Regions from separate parts of the Mesorhizobium sp. P160927 genome, predicted to be linked through region 3. Evidence: riboswitches for the same ligand, from Rfam matches in the RefSeq annotation. Region 3 holds a riboswitch; each other region holds the start of a gene.
The links. A riboswitch is a leader RNA that binds a small molecule or an ion and turns the genes downstream of it on or off. The one in region 3 is predicted to bind cobalamin.
Positions count from the first base shown of each region.

Region 1: it holds a riboswitch for cobalamin, as region 3 does, so the genes downstream of both, AC3CB8_RS06090 (aromatic ring-hydroxylating oxygenase subunit alpha) here and AC3CB8_RS22520 (CbtB domain-containing protein) in region 3, are expected to answer to the same signal.
Region 2: it holds a riboswitch for cobalamin, as region 3 does, so the genes downstream of both, metE (5-methyltetrahydropteroyltriglutamate--homocysteine S-methyltransferase) here and AC3CB8_RS22520 (CbtB domain-containing protein) in region 3, are expected to answer to the same signal.
Region 4: it holds a riboswitch for cobalamin, as region 3 does, so the genes downstream of both, bluB (5,6-dimethylbenzimidazole synthase) here and AC3CB8_RS22520 (CbtB domain-containing protein) in region 3, are expected to answer to the same signal.

Region 1 is NZ_JBYMDW010000001.1:1,198,066-1,201,266, reverse strand. Features, by position in the region: gene AC3CB8_RS06105 (DUF680 domain-containing protein) at 1-184, opposite strand, end outside; gene AC3CB8_RS06100 (DUF680 domain-containing protein) at 255-461, opposite strand; gene AC3CB8_RS06095 (DUF680 domain-containing protein) at 530-730, opposite strand; cobalamin riboswitch at 1,224-1,425, shown strand; gene AC3CB8_RS06090 (aromatic ring-hydroxylating oxygenase subunit alpha) at 1,539-2,786, shown strand; gene AC3CB8_RS06085 (FAD-binding oxidoreductase) at 2,864-3,201, shown strand, end outside.
Region 2 is NZ_JBYMDW010000001.1:2,131,739-2,134,939, reverse strand. Features, by position in the region: partial or broken gene AC3CB8_RS10415 (IS256 family transposase) at 1-839, shown strand, start outside; cobalamin riboswitch at 1,121-1,322, shown strand; gene metE (5-methyltetrahydropteroyltriglutamate--homocysteine S-methyltransferase) at 1,417-3,201, shown strand, end outside.
Region 3 is NZ_JBYMDW010000001.1:4,614,886-4,618,086, reverse strand. Features, by position in the region: gene AC3CB8_RS22525 (aromatic ring-hydroxylating oxygenase subunit alpha) at 1-845, opposite strand, end outside; cobalamin riboswitch at 988-1,186, shown strand; gene AC3CB8_RS22520 (CbtB domain-containing protein) at 1,223-1,402, shown strand; gene AC3CB8_RS22515 (CbtA family protein) at 1,418-2,221, shown strand; gene cobU (bifunctional adenosylcobinamide kinase/adenosylcobinamide-phosphate guanylyltransferase) at 2,214-2,729, shown strand; gene cobO (cob(I)yrinic acid a,c-diamide adenosyltransferase) at 2,731-3,201, shown strand, end outside.
Region 4 is NZ_JBYMDW010000001.1:3,012,397-3,015,597, forward strand. Features, by position in the region: gene AC3CB8_RS14480 (TetR/AcrR family transcriptional regulator) at 1-103, shown strand, start outside; gene AC3CB8_RS14485 (hypothetical protein) at 193-1,176, shown strand; partial or broken gene bluB (5,6-dimethylbenzimidazole synthase) at 1,293-1,967, opposite strand; cobalamin riboswitch at 1,971-2,152, opposite strand; gene AC3CB8_RS14495 (histone deacetylase family protein) at 2,331-3,201, shown strand, end outside.

The DNA.
Region 1 (3,201 bases), 3.4 Mb from region 3:
AATTGAGCAGCTTGTAGACAGGCGAATCGCTGTTGCGGATCGCACCCGTATGCGACGTATCGACATTGACAGTCGACGAAGCAGTGGGCTGGTTGGCGCCGTTGGAGCCATAGTTGTCGCTGCCGGCGAAAGCGCTGCCGGAGACGGCCAGAACGGCGGCGGCGGCAATGAGGATCTTGTTCATTTTAGGTAACTCCTGAATTTTGGAAGTCCCGCGGACCGGCGGGCAAAAGCCCACCGGCCGTGGGAGGCCATTAATGGCCGAAGAGGTTGCGGTCGCTGCCCTGCTGGACAGGCGCCGAGGTGGCCGGAGCCGACTTGCCGATCGACGCGGTGTTTGGATTGTCGGTGGAGGCAGCAGCAGCCTGGTTGGCGCCGTTGGAGCCATAGTTGTCGCTGCCGGCGAAAGCGCTGCCTGAGAGAGCCAGAACGGCGGCGGCAGCAAAGAGGATCTTGTTCATTTTAATACTCCTGAATTGTAGGGTCCACCGGCGCGGCAGGTTCACCCGCCGCGTGCCGGGGATGGTTATTAATTGTTGCCGAAGAGGTTGTGGTCGGCGCCCGTCACAGGCGTCTGGGCAGCCGGCTCCGACTTCTTGGTCGAAGCGGTGTAGGAACTGTCGACAGTGGCCGCGGGGGTCGCGGCGTTCGAACCATAATGGTCGCTACTAGCGAAGGCGCTGCCGGAAATCGCCAGAAGGGCGGCGGCAGTGAGGATGATCTTTTTCATTTTTGTACTCCAGTATTTTTCCCGTCCGTCTAGCGGCGTGTCTTGGATTAAATCGCGTCGTTCGGACCGCCCCGATGTGGGAGAGCCCCCTTGCCGTTTCCAATCACGAAGTTGTTCAGCGTGGACCATGACTCTGCTACTTGAAATTGTACCAACGCCTTCTACATGTCTTATTTTTCTGTTCGATATCAAGTAGTTGACTAAGATGACGACCCGATCACCAACTGTGTCGGAGGGCTGGGCGTTCACACCGTCCTGCACGCACCGTCAACAGAAACGAACCGTTCGGTTCGATTTTAGACTGTGCTAATAGTCACTTTTCGAAACCGTTAACCCTTTTCCGGCCGGCTGAGGGTCGAAAACGGTGCCCGCGCGCGCCTGGCGAGAAGAGGCGATTCCCCCTGCGGCAACCATGCCGGGACGATCCCGCATGCGTGTCGCGCCGCATGGATGCGATGTCGCTTTCGTGCCGATGTCGCAAACCCTGTCGTGATTAGATCAAGCCATCTCAGGTGCCGCTGCGTGACGACGGAGCGGAGAATTGGGAAGCCGGTCAGATTCCGGCGCTGCCCCCGCAACGGTGGTGGAGTTCAAGTCGCAACGGGAGACCACTGGGCGAAAGCCTGGGAAGGTGTCGCGATGGTCCGCGAGGACCACTCCAGAGCCCGGAAACCAGCCCGAGATCGCTAGAACTCGACTGATCGCGGTGGGCGGTCAAGGGGCGGATGGTGTTGTCCGGCTTTCGCCGGCTTGCGCCCAGTCCTTCCTCCATCACCACCAGTTCAGTCCTTGAAAATGAGGACAGGACATGGACGCGCGCAACGACATGCTGAGGCTTTTGAACGGCCGCAGACAGGGCCTTTCGCTGGAACAGCCCTTCTATACCGACCCTGACTACTTCAAGCTGGACATGGAGCTGATCTGGTATCGCGACTGGCTGTTCATCGGCCATGATTGCGAGTTGCCCAAGCCGGGCAGCTTCATCACCGTGCAGATCGGCGATTATCCGGTCGTGCTGGTGCGCGATCAGCAGGGCAAGATCAACGCCTTCCACAATTCCTGCCGCCATCGCGGCAGCCGCGTCTGCAACACCGACAAGGGCATGGCCGCCAAGCTGGTGTGTCCCTATCACCAGTGGACCTACGAACTCGACGGCCGGCTGCTGTTCGCCCGCCAGATGGCCGATGGGTTCGACAAGAGCCAGTTCGGGCTCAAGCCGGTCGCCTGCGAAAGCGTCGCCGGCTATGTCTTCATCTGCCTGGCCAAGGAGCCCGCCGACTTCGCGCCGATGCGGGCGATGATCGAGCCCTATCTCCAGCCGCACCGGCTGAGCGAGGCCAAGATCGCCTTCGAGAGCACGATCATCGAGAAGGGCAACTGGAAGCTGGTCTGGGAAAACAACCGCGAATGCTACCATTGCGCGGGCAACCACCCTGAGCTGTGCAAGACCTTCCCGGAAGCGCCGACCGTGACTGGCGTGCAAGGCGCCGACAACGACCCGGAGATGCTGGCCCACTGGGCGAAGTGCGAAGCTGTTGGCCTGCCCAGCAAGTTTCGGATCGACCCGGCCGGACAATACCGCGCCACCCGCGCGCCGCTGCTGCGCGATGCCCAGAGCTACACGATGACCGGCAAGCGGGCCGTGAAGAGGAACCTGTCCGACAGCGTCTCGGCCGACCGGATCGGCACGCTAATGCACTACCACTACCCGACAACCTGGAACCATATCCTCGTGGATCATGCGGTGACGTTCCGCGTGCTGCCGGTCAGCGCCACGGAAACAGCGGTGACGACCAAATGGCTGGTCCACAAGGATGCGGTGGAAGGCGTCGACTATGATCTGCCCGAACTCACCCATGTCTGGACCGAGACCAACGACCAGGACCGCCGCATCGTCGAGGAAAACGCCTTCGGCATCCTGTCGCCGGCCTACGAGCCCGGTCCCTATTCGGAGCTGCACGAGGGCGGCGTCATCCAGTTCGTCGACTGGTACGCGCGCTTTATCGGCCCACGGCTTTCCGAAGACGGCCGGCCCGCTCTGCGCAGTGTCGCCTAGCGCATCTCGCCCAAACCGTGCATCGGTTTTGGGATCACGACATGCGCAAAATGAAAAGGTATGCAGGGATGAACGCCATGACTGATCTTGGCCTCTATCGCCATCTCGACCAGATGGCGCCGTGGAACGACAGGCTGCAGGTGCTGGAAGTGATCGGCGTCAGCGACGAGGCGCCCGACGTCAAGACCTTCACCTTCCGCTCGGACAACCAGACCTGGTTCCGCTACAAGCCGGGCCAGTTCTTGACGCTGGAATTGCCGACACCGGACGGCCCGCTGATGCGCACCTACACGCTGTCATCATCGCCGTCGCGACCATTCTCGATCGCGGTGACGGTGAAGGCGCAGGCGGGCAGCGTCGGCACACGCTGGATGTTCGATCACCTGACGCCCGGCTCGCACGTCAAGGCCTATGG
Region 2 (3,201 bases), 2.5 Mb from region 3:
CGATCACGGAAGAACTGTGCGGCCATGCCTTCTCGGCCTCGTCGATCTCGGCCATCAACAAACGGCTGGACGAGAGCCTGAAGGCGTTTGCCGAACGACCGCTTCAGGAGCCCTTTGCCTACCTCATCCTCGACGCTCGCTACGAGAAGGTGCGCGAAGCCGGCATCGTCATGAGCCAGGCAGTGCTGATCGCGGTCGGCATCGACTGGGACGGCCGGCGTCAGATCCTGGCCGTGGAGATGGCCAATCGCGAAAGCCGCTCGGCCTGGAGGGACTTCCTCGTCGGCCTCAAGGCGCGCGGCCTCAAGGGCGTCGAGTTGGTCGTGTCCGACGATCACGCCGGCCTGGTGGCAGCGATCGGCGAGGTGATCCCCGAAGCCGCCTGGCAACGCTGCTACGTGCACTTCCTCAGGAACGCGCTCGATCATCTGCCGAGGAAGCACGGCGACGACTGCCTGCAGGAATTGCGCTGGCTCTACGACCGGCGCGATCTCGCAGAGGCCAGGGCTGATCTTGCCGCATGGCTTGCCAAATGGTCGGCACGCTATCCGCGCCTGACAGGCTGGGCCGAGGATGCCATCGAACAAACCCTGACCTTCTTCAGGCTGCCGAGACAGCACCACAAGCATCTCAAATCCACCAACATGCTGGAGCGGCTCAACGAGGAAATCCGCCGGCGCACCTATGTCGTGCGCATCTTCCCCAATACCGAAAGCTGCCTGCGCCTGGTCAGGGCTTTGGCCGTCGAGACCAATGAAAACTGGATGGAGGCCAACCGATACATCAACATGGACGACCTGCGCGAGCACAAGAAGCTCGCTCTGCGCCAAGCCGCATGACCAGCATCATGGCCGCCCCATTTTGCAGAACTTGACGCACACAACCCTTGGCTCGGCGCTCGCGGATCACCAGCGTCCTTTGAGCGGTAGCGCTTTTCAGGTTGAGGTTAAAGTCTTGTTGTGGCTCCGCACGGCCTCCATTAGTTGGACAATGGGGCAGCGGTGCAGCGCCGGCAAATGGACGACTCCATGTTTCACAATGTTAGATAAGCGTAAAAGCGCCATGACATAACCACATAAACATTTCGTTATGCGCCATTGACAAGAGAAGGGATTGCTGTGATTGTCTGGCGTGTCGTGGTTCTCGCGTGCGGCGCTGCCGCAGCGGAGCTAAGAGGGAAGCCGGTGCGATGCCGGCGCTGCCCCCGCAACTGTTAGCGGCGAGCCAACCCCACTCATGTCACTGAGGCGAATACCCTCGGGAAGACGGGTAGAGGCTATGACCCCGCGAGCCAGGAGACCTGCCACGACGAATTACGTCCACGGGCGGGGTGTCTCGGTGGCCGCTGCAACCCGGGCGTGCCGGGCCTGCTAGCGCCTTCCTTGTCACCGACGCCCCCAACCATCGGGGTATGACATGACTGTCTCTCAGCAAATTCCTGTAGCAACGCTCGGCGTGCCGCGCTTCGGTCGTCGGCGAGAACTGAAATTCGCGCTTGAAAGCTACTGGTCCGGAACATCGTCCGCTGGCGACCTTCTTGCGACGTCGAAGGCGCTCCGTGCCGCTAGCTGGGAAGAGCAGCGCGATCGCGGCGTGTCGAAAATCCCGTCAAACGACTTCTCGCTTTACGACCATGTGCTTGACACCGCAGCCATGGTCGGCGCCATTCCCTCCCGTTACGGCTGGAATAGCGGCGAGGTCCCACTTGACATCTACTTCGCAATGGGGCGCGGCAACCAGGGTCAGACGGAGGATTGTGCACACGCTGGTCACCAGGAGGCGGCGCATGGGCCCGGTGTAACCGCGATGGAAATGACCAAGTGGTTTGACACGAACTACCACTACATTGTGCCGGAACTGGATGATGATCAGACGTTCGCCCTCTCGTCGACGAGACCCGTCGATTACTTCCTCGAGGCCAAAGCTCTCGGCATTCACACACGCCCAGTCATCCTTGGACCCATCACCTTCCTCAAGCTGGCGAAATCGCCTGCCGAAGGGTTTGATCCTATCGCGCTCCTACCGCGGCTGCTGCCCGTTTACGAGCAACTCCTGCAGAGGCTGAAGCTGTCGGGAGCCGACTGGGTGCAGATCGATGAGCCAGCGCTTGTCCTCGATCTGAACTCCAACGAACGAGCTGCGTTCGAGTTCGCCTATGGCCAGCTGTCGAAAGCCGCGCCCGAGCTGAAGATCATGCTGGCTACGTATTTCGGGTCGCTGGGAGACAATCTCGAAACCGCGGTTTCTCTGCCCCTGGCCGGGCTGCATATTGACCTCGTGCGCGCTCCCGAGCAGCTGGAAACGGTGGGTCGGCTCGCTCCGAAGGATCTGGTGCTCTCGCTTGGCTTGATCGATGGCCGCAACGTCTGGCGTGCGAACCTGCCCGCCATTCTCGACCGCATCAAACCGATCGTCGCCGGCTGGCCCTTGGACCGCGTCGAGATCGCGCCTTCTTGCTCGATGCTGCATGTGCCGATCGACCTGCGCATGGAGACGGAACTCGAGGCGGACATCAGGTCGTGGCTCGCCTTCGCGGCCCAGAAGACCGACGAATTGGTGTTGCTGGCCCGGGCCCTGTCCCAAGGCAGAGATGCGGTGGCTGGCGCGTTGAAAGCGTCTGCCGAGGCTGCCGCCACGCGCGTGACATCCACGAGGATCCATGACCCGCTTGTTGAGGGGCGGATCGTTAGCATTGACGACAGCGCGAAGCGACGGGAGAGCGCTTTTGCCGAGCGCTCCAGAGTCCAAGCCGGCTCACTCGGGCTGCCGCCGTTCCCGACGACGACCATCGGGTCCTTCCCGCAGACGTCGCAGGTACGCAAGGCGCGGGCCGCTCATGCGAAAGGCCAGCTGAGCTATGTCGACTATGAGACGTTCCTGAAGAAGGAGATCAAGGCTGCAATTCGGTGGCAGGAAGAGATCGGGCTGGACGTGCTGGTGCACGGTGAGTTCGAGCGAAACGACATGGTACAGCATTTCGGCGAGCAGTTGTCCGGCTTCGCGCTCACCCAGCATGCCTGGGTACAAAGCTATGGGTCGCGCTACGTGCGTCCCCCCATCATTTTCGGCGACGTATCGAGGCGCAATCCGATGACAGTGCGCTGGTGGCAATTCGCCCAGTCGCTTACGGAAAAGCCCGTGAAGGGAATGCTCACAGGCCCAGTCACCATTCTCAACTGGTCTTTTGTTCGCGACGACGTA
Region 3 (3,201 bases):
TGACCAGCGCTGCGCTCCGCCGGCGTCAAGCTCGGGAAGACCGGCCCGTGCGTCTGCCCATCACGCGACCATGTCTCAGCCCCGGCGCGCAGGCCGCCTGAAAATTCCGGCGCGTCATTGTCGGCGTGGCGGAGCCATTCGGGATCGTCATGCCGGCTCATCAGGCCGCGGCCATAGATCGGCACCAGCCGCGACAGGTCCTTGTGGACGCCCGGGCAGTGCAGGCACTCGTTGAAGTTTTCCCAAAAAATCTTCCAGTTACAGTTCATCACCTTGTGCAGCACATGGCCCGATACCAGCGTTTCCAGCGGCCAGTTGCCGAGATCGCCGGAGGCTGGGTCGAAGGAGGATTGCGCCGAGCCGGCGGCATCTTCCGCCAGATTGACGAAGACGAAGCCCCGCCACACCGAGAGCGCGACGCGATAAAGCGGATGATCGGCCTTGTCGAAGCCGTCAGGCAGCGATTTCGACGGCACGCGCACCAGATCGCCACGCAGCGAATAGGACCAGGCATGATACGGGCAGGTGATCAGCCGCGCCTTCAGCCGGCCCTCGCTTTCCTGGCAAAGCTGCGAGCCGCGATGCCGGCACGTGTTGTGGAAGGCACGCAACTCGCCGGTGTCGTCGCGCAGCACGAGGATTTCCTGCGTACCGACGCGGAAGGTGCGGAATGCCAAAGGCTGGGCAAGATCGGCCTCGCGGCAGACGAGCAGCCAGTCCCTGTACCAGATGGCGTCGAGATCGCGCTTATAGTTGTCCTGGTCCCAATAGGCCGATGAGGGCAGCGTCGGCTCGGTTCGAGTCAGGCCGTTATAGGGCTCGCGCTCGCTGGCATTGGGCTGCATGGCTGGCTTCCCGTGAGGGTGCCAGCCGACACCCGGCCATGAAGTTTGTCAATCGGGACGGGGTGAGGGCAGCTTCGCCGATACGACGCTCCTGCGCTGGCGGTTGTCGGAATTTGGTTTGCCGGGCGCGGCGAATTTCCCTATAGTCGCCGATGTCGTCGGTTCCTTTTTGGAGCCAAGAGGGAATGCGGTGCGGGGAGGAATTCCTGCCCAATGCCGTGGCTGCCCCCGCAACTGTGTGCGGTAGTCCTCTCCATATGCCACTGAAGATTTTTCTTCGGGAAGGTGGGGAAGGGCGCTTATCCGCGAGCCAGGAGACCTGCCGGCGACAGGAAACTGACTTCGATGCCCTCGGGTGGAGGGCGAAAGGACAAGACATGACTACCGCTTCCGTCTCCCTCGGCGCCTCCGTCTCCTCGCAGTCGCGTTTCATGCAGCTCGCGCTCGCGGCGCTGCTCGGCATCTTCGTCGTCGGCTTTGTCGGCTTCTCGCATATCGATGCGGTCCACAATGCTGCCCACGACTATCGCCACTCGATGGCGTTTCCCTGCCACTAACGAGGATCCGACATCATGAATCTGTTTCGCAACGTCGTGTTCGTCGCGGCGATCGCGGGGCTTGTGGCCGGTGTCGTTCTCGCCTGCATGCAGGCCTATGCCACCGTGCCGCTGATCCTCAAGGCCGAAGTCTACGAAAAGGCCGGCGGCGGCCACCACCATGATCACACGGCCGCACCAGCGGCGACCAATGACGCGATGAGCACGGTGGCGCCCGCTGGGAATGCCACGAGCTCTGCCGCGCCCGCGGGCACCGATGCCATGGCACCGGCGGAGGAAGACGAAGGCTGGGCGCCGGCCGACGGTTTCGAGCGTTTCGCCTTTAGCGTGGTTGCCAATATCGTCACCGGCATCGGCTTCGCGCTGGTCCTGGTCGCGGTTTCCGAGTTCTTCGGTGGCGTCGGCAACTGGCGCCAGGGCGTGTTCTGGGGCTTGGCCGGCTTTGCCGTGTTCACACTGGCACCGGGCCTCGGACTGCAGCCGGAACTGCCGGCAATGCCGGCGGCCGATCTTCTGCCGCGCCAGATCTGGTGGACGGCAACGGCGGCCGCGACCGCGATCGGCCTAGGCCTGATCGTGTTTCGCAGATCGTTGCCATTGACCATCCTCGCCGTCTTGCTGATCGTCGCGCCGCATGTCGTCGGCGCGCCGCAGCCCGACAGTTTCGAGACGCCGATCCCGGAAGGCCTGCACCATCAGTTCGTGGTGGCGGTGACGGTGACCAATCTGGTCTTCTGGCTGGTGCTGGGCGCGATCGTGGGCGTGGTGCGCCGGCGCTTCACCGGCACGGCGACCAGCATGCGCGACAGTTTTGCCTGATCGCGGCAGGCTGACCTTCATCATCGGTGGTGCGCGCTCCGGCAAGAGCGCGCACGCCGAAACCCTGGTGACGGCATTGGCCTCGCCATGGGCCTATATCGCCACGGCGCAAGCTTATGACAACGAGATGCGCGAGCGCATCGCGCTGCACCGCTGGCGGCGCGGTGAGGGCTGGTCGACCATCGATGCGCCACTCGACCTCGCCGAAGCGCTGGAGGCGTCGCCGGACGGTCAGCCGGTGCTTGTCGACTGTCTGACGCTGTGGCTGACCAATCACATGCTGGCCGATCACGACGTCGATGCCGCGTGCCGACGGCTGGCGGGCGTGCTGTCTCGGCCGCGCGGACCGTGGTTCGTGGTGACGAACGAGGTCGGGCAGGGCATCGTGCCCGACAACGCGTTGGCGCGCCGGTTTCGCGATGAAGCCGGCCGACTTAACCAGCGGGTCGCGGCAGTGGCCGACACGGTGCTGCTCATGGTGGCGGGGCTCCCGCTCAAGGTGAAGTGAAATGACCGACGACAAGGATGAAGAACGCCATCGCGCCAAGATGGCCAAGCGCAAGGCGGTGCAGGACGCCGAGGTTGCGGGCAAGACGATCGAGAAGGGATTGCTGATCGTCAACACCGGTCCCGGCAAGGGCAAGACCACGGCCGCCTTCGGTCTCGCGCTGCGCATGCTCGGCTACGGCAAGCGCGTCGGCGTCGTTCAGTTCATCAAGGGCAAATGGCACACCGGCGAGAAGGACGCCTTTGCCGCCTTTGGCGACCGCGTCGTCTGGCATGCAATGGGCGAGGGTTTCACCTGGGAGACCCAGGACCTGAAGCGCGACATCGCGGCCGCCGAGGCCGCCTGGGCCAAGGCCCTGGAATTGATCGACGATCCCTCGATCAGCCTTGTCGTGCTCGACGAGCTCAACATCGCGTTACGCTACGATTATCTCGCTCTCGACAAGGTAGTTGCGGCGCTCAAGGGCCGGCGC
Region 4 (3,201 bases), 1.6 Mb from region 3:
CGCCAATTCGCCAGATCCCGAAGGGACCTCGAAAATGGTGGTGGCCGCGTTCAAGCAATTGCTCGAAGGCCTGCTGAAAAAGCCGGAAGCGCTTTCAAGATGAACCTCCATGGCAGTCCCGCCACCACCTGCAATTGACAATAGCCGGTTTGAGCGCATCCTCGGCAGCCATCTCTGAGGGGAGATTCGGGCATGTGGGATTTTGATATCGGCAGGTCGGTGTCCATCATGATGCGGACCTGGCCTTTCATTGTCTTTCGCATGATCGTCTATTTCGGCATCACGCTGGCCTACATCATGGCAACCGGCACCGGCGCATCCGTCGGCTATGGCGTCGGCCATATTTCCACCGATCCCGACGGACCATTGTCTTTTGCGATGTGGGGCGGCGTGGTCGGTTTCGGCATCGTCTCGATCGCCGTCTACTGGATCCGCGAATACATCCTCTACGTCGTCAAAGCGGGCCATATAGCCGTCATGGTGCATCTGATCGACGGCCATGATGTTCCCGACGGCCAGCACCAGATCGCCTACGCAAAAGAGATCGTGACCGAGCGTTTTGCCGAGGCCAACATCCTTTTCGTTGTCGACCAATTGGTCAAGGGCGCCATCCGCGCCATCACCGGCCTGCTCGGCGGCATCGCGGCCTTCCTGCCTATTCCTGGCCTGAGCGGACTGGTTTCGTTCCTCAACACTGTGATTCGCCTGTCGCTGACCTATGTCGACGAGATCATTCTTGGCTACAACATCCGCATCAATTCGTCCTCGCCGTTCGAAACCGCGCGCCAAGGCGTCGTGCTCTACGCCCAGAACGGTAAGACCATGGTCAAGAACGCCGTCTGGCTGGCGGTCATCATGTGGGCCGTGTCGTTCGTGATTTTCCTGCTGATGCTCGCTCCGGCAGCCGCTATTCTTTACGTCATGCCCGGGCAGCTCGCCGGCTGGGCTTTCGTGCTGGCAATCGTCTTTGCCTGGGCTTTCAAGGCGGCCTTCATCGAGCCCTTCGCCATTGCCTGCCTGATGCAGGTCTATTTCAAGACCATCGAGGGTCAGGTGCCCGATGCCGCCTGGGACGCCAGGCTGGCCGAAGCTTCGTCGAAGTTCAGGGAACTCAAGGACAAGGCGCTCTCCACTTTCGGCGGTTCGCGCTGGGGCACGGCCGGCGCGACGAGCTGATCGGCCGGGCTCGCGGGCGCACCGGCGACGGTGCCGAGGCGCGCCACTGCTGATTTGAGCGGCGCTTCGCCTTGCCCGCGAAAAGTCTCGCTCATGATCAGCTCGGGCAGCGGCAGCCGCCGGCCCCAGCCATGCGTTTCGAGGTCCGGCTTCGGTGCGAACTCGGAAACGCGGCCGACGCAGAGATAGGCGATCGGCGTCACGTGATCGGGAATCGCCAGCAGGCTTTTCAGCGCTTGCGCCTCGATGATGCTGACCCAGCCGACCCCAACGCCCTCGGCACGCGCGGCCAGCCAGAAATTCTGCACCGCGCAGACCGTGCTGTAGAGATCCATCTCCGGATTGTGCCAGCGTCCCAGCGGCGAGCCTTTCGAGCGCTCGCGGTCGCAGGTGATGCAGATGTTTAGCGCGCTTTCGCAAACGCCTTCGAGCTTGAGCTTGCGGTAGAGCGCCTGCCGTTCCGCCTCTATTTCAGGCAGTTCCCGTTCTCGCGCGGCCAGGAACAGGTCGCGCACCTCCGCCCGCCGCGCGGCATCGCGGATGACGATGAAGTTCCAGGGTTGCATGAAGCCGACCGATGGCGCGTGGTGGGCGGCAAGCAGCAGCCGCGCCAGCACCTCGTCGTCGATCGCCTCCGATGTAAAATGGCTGCGGACGTCGCGCCGCGTAAACATGGCACGGTAAACCGCGTCGCGCGCACTCTGGTCAAATCCATCGCCCATTTGAGCGGTCATGGCTTCCCGCATCGCGTGTCCCCTTGCGATTGCAATCGATGCCATCCGCCTGACCATGCGGATGACGATGCCTGCCAGGCCGGTCTTCTGGCTCGGGATCAACCCGCGTCCGGTGCCTTCCCGTCATCGACAGTGGCATCTACCGGCGCGGTCCCCCTCACAGCGTTGGGCACGCCACGGAGTTCAACCGTGTTCCCGATTCTCCCGCCAGGGCATTTGTAGCCAAGTGCAAACACTTGGCGTCGCGGAATGCGGCTAAAACAAACAGACCGGCAGGCACCAGGCAGTAGCGGCAGTCTTACTCCGAAGGGCCGACGACTCCAATGCCGGCAGCGACATGAATGGACGCAGGTTCGATTTTCCCCAGCGATCAAGCCGCAACGCATGGCCATCACGGCGCCGGGGCACTAGATAGGGGGCATGGCCACCCGTCTTTACACGCACCCGATCTTTCTCGAACACATCACCCCGCCCGGTCACCCCGAGCGGCCCGACCGCCTGCGCGCCATCGAGCGCGTGCTCGACGACGAAGCTTTTGCCGCGCTTGACCGCGTCGAGGCACCGCAAGGCGACGAAGCGACCATCCTCTACGCGCATCCCGCCGATTTCGTCGCGCGTGTCCGCGCCGCCATCCCCGACGAAGGCATTGCCCGCATCGACGCAGACACCACCGCCAGCCCGAAAAGCTGGCAGGCGGTGATTACGGCGATCGGTGCCGCCAATGCCGCCGTCGACGACGTCTTTGCGGGCCGCGCCGACAACGTCTTCGTCGCCGCCCGTCCGCCCGGCCACCACGCCGAAAAGACCACTGCCATGGGCTTCTGCTTCTTCAACACGGCGGCAATCGCGGCCCGCTACGCGCAGAAGAAGCACGGCGCCGAGCGCGTCGCCGTCGTCGACTGGGACGTGCATCACGGCAATGGCACGCAAGATATTTTTTGGGACGATCCCTCGGTGCTTTATTGCTCGACGCACCAGATGCCGCTTTATCCCGGCACGGGCGCGAAGAGCGAGACCGGCGCGGGCAACATCGTCAATGCGCCGCTGGCGCCTCGGACCGGCAGCGAGGTGTTTCGCGATGCGTTCCTGTCGCGCGTGCTGCCGGCACTCGACAATTTCGCGCCGGATCTGATTGTCATTTCGGCCGGCTTCGACGCGCACCATCGCGACCCGCTGGCGGAAATCAATCTGACCGAGGACGATTTCGACTGGGCGACCGGCCAGCTGATGCAGCGCGCCGCAATCCACGGCGGCAACCGGCTCGTCAGCCTGCTCGAGGGCGGCTACGATC